DNA from 2 places in the Chromobacterium sp. CV08 genome. Region 1 is predicted to be linked to the other one. Evidence: riboswitches for the same ligand, from Rfam matches in the RefSeq annotation. Region 1 holds a riboswitch; the other holds the start of a gene.
The links. A riboswitch is a leader RNA that binds a small molecule or an ion and turns the genes downstream of it on or off. The one in region 1 is predicted to bind cobalamin.

Region 1 (2,197 bases):
CAACTTATGCTTGCCGATCGGCAGTTCGTAGCGCACGCTGGCCGTATTCTCATCCAGGCTGCGATGGTCCAGCGAGCAGCCGGAGCTGCCGACGAACTGGGTGCAGGAGTCGGCATCCTTGTGCCGGCGCGACAAATCGGCGTACAAGGTGCCCGCCCCCAGCTCCTGGCTCACGGAGACGCCGCCGCTGGTGGTATCGGTGGAGGCGTAGCTGTTGGGCGTCAACGTGCCGACCGGGTAGGTCGCCAGAGGATTGAGGCCGTTGACCGGGTCCATGATGATCGGTCCTGGCAGGCGCAGCCCCTGATTGGCGGTCTTGGCGAACAGCTTGATGTCGCCGCCGTCATGCTTGAAGGTCAGCGTGAAACCGGCGTTGTCGTTGCGCTCGGCATTGTTCTGCCGGTAATTGCCGGTCTTCATCGACTGAATGTAGCCATCCAGCGCGACAAACTGATTGGCCGCGTGCAGATTGGCGTCCAACTGACGCAAATCGTAGCTGCCGCCGATCAATGTGACGCTGCCGCTGGCGCCGCTGGCCGCGCCGGACTTGGTGATGATGTTGATCACGCCGCCGGTGGCCCCGCCGCCATAGGCGACGCCGCCGAGTCCGCGCACGACTTCGATGCGCTCTACGCTGGACAGCGCCACCGAGCCGAGATTCACCGCCGCCAGATCGTTGGTGTTCTGACGCACCCCGTCGACCAGAATCAAGGTGTTGCTGTTGCCGCTCATGCCGAAACCACGCAGATCGACCATGGCGCTGCTGGCCGAGCCGGAGCTGTTGAGCACATGCACGCCGGCATAGGCCGACAGCACGTCCTGCACCGTCGTCGCCGTGCTGTTGGCGATGTCGTCGGCGGTGATCACGCTGACATTGGCCGGCAGCGACGAGACTTTTTGCGGCACGCGGCTCGCCGTCACGATCACCGGGTCGCCGGCGAGTCGCGGCGCGTCGTCGGCATGGGCGGCGGCGCAGGCTGCGGCGATGGCCAGCGCGCAGGTTTGGGGCTTGAACATGAAACACACTCCAATGATTGGATTTCTCCCGCGGGCGGGCATCGTCGAAGTGCGAAGAGGATATGCATAAACGGGTCGCGGCGGCGCCGGATCGTCTGTCGGATCGCCTCCCCGCGATACTCCAGTGGTCCACCGGCTTCCGGCCGGGGCATGCAGGCCGGTCTCCGGGCTCGGCCTTGCCGGCGGCGCGCCTTCCCATCGTTGGACAGTGGCTGTTGCGCCGCCTGGGCGCATGCGCGCCAGGCCTTACCGTTGCGGGGGCAGCGCCGGCTTCTCACCGGCTTCCCGTTTCATCCTGGCGCGCTGGGAAGCGCGACTCGGACACCTGCTGATCTGCGGATTATAACCCGCCGGACTTTTGGCGGCACCGGCCAAGCAGTAATATGCTTAGAGTCCAGCCGGCGCCGCGCGCCGGTTTCCATTCATCTCCGGACCCTCGTCCCATCCCGCAGCAGGCCCAAACCATGAACAGCAGCAAGCCACTGGATCTTTCCGCCCGCAACGCCGCCCGCGCCCGCCAGGCCGTCCTGACCAAGCCGCCCGGCAGCCTGGGGCAGCTGGAGGAGCTGGCATGCCGCTTCGCCGCCTGGCAGGGCCGCGCCCAGCCGGAAGAGCTCCGCCCGGCCATCACCGTGTTCGCCGGCGACCACGGCGTCACCGCCGAAGGCGTGTCGGCGTTTCCGTCGGCGGTCACCACCGAGATGGTGCGCAATTTCGCGGCCGGCGGCGCCGCCATCTGCGTGCTGGCGCGCGCGCTGGACGCGCGGCTGGAGGTCGTCGACGTCGGCGTCGCCGGCGACGTCTCCGCGCTGCCCATCGTCCACGCCAAGGTGCGCGCCGGCAGCCAGAATCTGGCCCGCCAGGCGGCGATGAGCCCCGACGAGGCCGAGGCCGCGCTGGAAACCGGCCGCGCCGCCGCGCGCCGCGCGGTTGAGGCCGGGGCCAATCTGTTGATTGCCGGCGACATGGGCATAGGCAACACCACTGCGTCGGCGGCGCTGATCTGCCGCCTGAGCGGCGCGGCGCCGGAACAGGCGGTCGGCCGCGGCACCGGCGTCGACGACGCCGGCCTCGCCAACAAGCTGCGCGCGGTCAAGACCGCGCTGGCGCGGGTCGCCTGGGAAAACCTCAGCGGCCAGGACACGCTGGCCGAGCTGGGCGGCCTGGAAATCGCCGCAAT
Region 2 (2,197 bases), 1.7 Mb from region 1:
CTTGAATCGAATGGCTGCCGGGATTTCGGCACCGGTATTATCGAAAGCCGGGCCTGAAAAACAAAAAACCGGCAAGCGCCGGTTTTTTCACTGCCTTCGGGTGTTACTGGGGCAGGATATTGGAGGCCTGTTTGCCCTTCGGGCCGGTGACCACGTCAAAGCTTACCCGCTGGCCGTCCTTCAGCGATTTGAAACCGCTGGAGTTGATTGCGGAGAAGTGAGCGAACAAATCCTCACCGCCTTCATCCGGAGTGATAAAGCCAAAACCTTTTGCATCGTTGAACCACTTCACGGTACCGGTTGCCATTGCGTTTTCTATCCTATCTAGTTGCGGGCGGCTGCCCTGGCTGAATCATATTCAGTGTTGACGCCGAGCACAAACCTTACCGGCCCGATATTGGCTGACCGATAGGACAGTGATTACGGTTTAGCAGCGCTATATTAGCAATTGATATGGCAATTGCATGTCCTGGCGGCATTTTCCGGCGAACGGCCCGCTATTCCGTTTCGGTCCGGCCGGCGGCGCGCGCCGCCGGCGCGCCGCAGGCCTGCAGCCGCCATTTGCCCTGATGCCGCGACAGCGCGGTCTGCGTCAGCGGCGCGATATCCAGCTGCCAATACGCGGCGACCGGCGCCCGCAGCACGTGCAGGACCGCCGCCTTGATCACGCTGGCCGGTGCGATGGCCAGCGTCAGCCGGGCATCGGGACGGTGATGTTCCAGCCAGGCTCCGACGCGCTGAGCCGCCGCGCCGAGCGATTCGCCGCCGTGGCCGTTCCATTCCGGATCGGACAGCCAGGCGGCGATCGCGGACGGCTCGTCGGCGGCGATGCGCTTCAGCGATTGCCCGGCCCAGCGGCCGTAGTCGACCTCCCGCAGCGCGGCTTCGTCGTCCGCCGGCCATTGCAGCCACTCGGCCGTGCGCCGGGCGCAGCGCGCCGGGCCGCACAGCGTCCGCTCGGGCCGTTCCAGCGCGGCGGCCAGTCCGGAGACGGCTAGCTGCTGTTCCGGGTCGGGGGCTTCGTCGTCGGGAAAGCGGCCGGCGCGCAGCGCGGCGGTGGCGGGCTGGCACAGCAGGATCAGGCGTGTACTCATGTCGGGACCTTGGGTTTGCGATCGCTTCGTCGATTTGTTTGACATGGCGGCGAGCCGCTCTAGAATGCACAGAACTTCGATGCGGGGAAGCTGGTGGGAATCCAGCGCGGTCGCGCCACTGTGTGTCCGCCCTATGATGGGGGCGGCGAGTCAGACCTTCGCATCGAAAGTCCTCGGCGGCTGTCCGCGATCCGCCTCCTGGCCGGAGTCGAGACGGCGGGCAAGCTGCTATTCCTATTCGGACGCGTCATCCTCAAGGAGATCGATCATGCACGCAAGCCCCACCATCGCGCCGGCGCCGGAGCCGGCATCCATTCCCATCGGCGAACTGTTGCCCTGGGCGGTTTTCGGCAGCCTGCTGATGCTGCTGGCCATTTACTTCGTCGGCGTCGAGGAGGGGGCCATGGCCGTCTTCAACAGCATGTACGTGCACGAATTCGTCCATGACGGCCGGCATCTGCTCGGCTTTCCCTGCCACTGACCGGGGATGTCCATGGTGAGAAGTCTGCTGATCCGCGGCATGGTCGCGGGTTTCCTGGCCAGCCTGCTGGCATTCGGCTTCGCCAAGGCGGTCGGCGAGTCCCAGATCGAGCGCGCGATCGCCTTCGAGGAACAGATGGAGAAGGCCAGCGGGCATCACGACGAGACGCCGGAGCTGGTCGGCCGGGAGGTGCAGTCCGGCATCGGCTTGTTCGTCGGCGTCGGCGCCTTCGGCACGGCGGTCGGCGGCCTGTTCGCGCTGGTGTTCGCCTTTGTCTACGGCCGGGTCGGCGCGTTGCGCGCCCGGGCCGTTTCGGCGCTGATGGCGCTGTTCGGCTTCGTCGCCTTCGCCCTGGTGCCTTTCCTGAAATATCCGCCCAATCCGCCGTCGGTCGGCGATCCCGGCACCATAGGCTGGCGCACCGCCATGTTCTTCGCGATGATGGCGCTGTCGCTGGCGGCCCTGGTGCTGGCCTTGCTGATGGCCCGCAGGCTGGCCGCGCGTCTCGGCGCCTGGAACGCCGCCTTCGCCGCCGGCGCGGCGTTTCTGGCGCTGGTGTCGCTGGCGCAATGGCTGTTGCCGGAGATCAACGAAGTGCCGGATCAGCTGCCGGCGGTGCTGT

Region 2: another riboswitch for cobalamin. It lies ahead of WNM05_RS16550 (CbtB domain-containing protein); the one in region 1 lies ahead of WNM05_RS02385 (TonB-dependent receptor).

What each region holds. Positions count from the first base shown of each region.
Region 1 covers NZ_CP150453.1:495,042-497,238, reverse strand. The annotation lists gene WNM05_RS02385 (TonB-dependent receptor) at 1-1,017, opposite strand, end outside; cobalamin riboswitch at 1,155-1,361, opposite strand; gene cobT (nicotinate-nucleotide--dimethylbenzimidazole phosphoribosyltransferase) at 1,482-2,197, shown strand, end outside.
Region 2 covers NZ_CP150453.1:3,613,199-3,615,395, reverse strand. The annotation lists gene WNM05_RS16560 (cold-shock protein) at 104-307, opposite strand; gene WNM05_RS16555 (histidine phosphatase family protein) at 498-1,094, opposite strand; adenosylcobalamin (AdoCbl) riboswitch at 1,153-1,327, shown strand; gene WNM05_RS16550 (CbtB domain-containing protein) at 1,363-1,575, shown strand; gene WNM05_RS16545 (CbtA family protein) at 1,588-2,197, shown strand, end outside.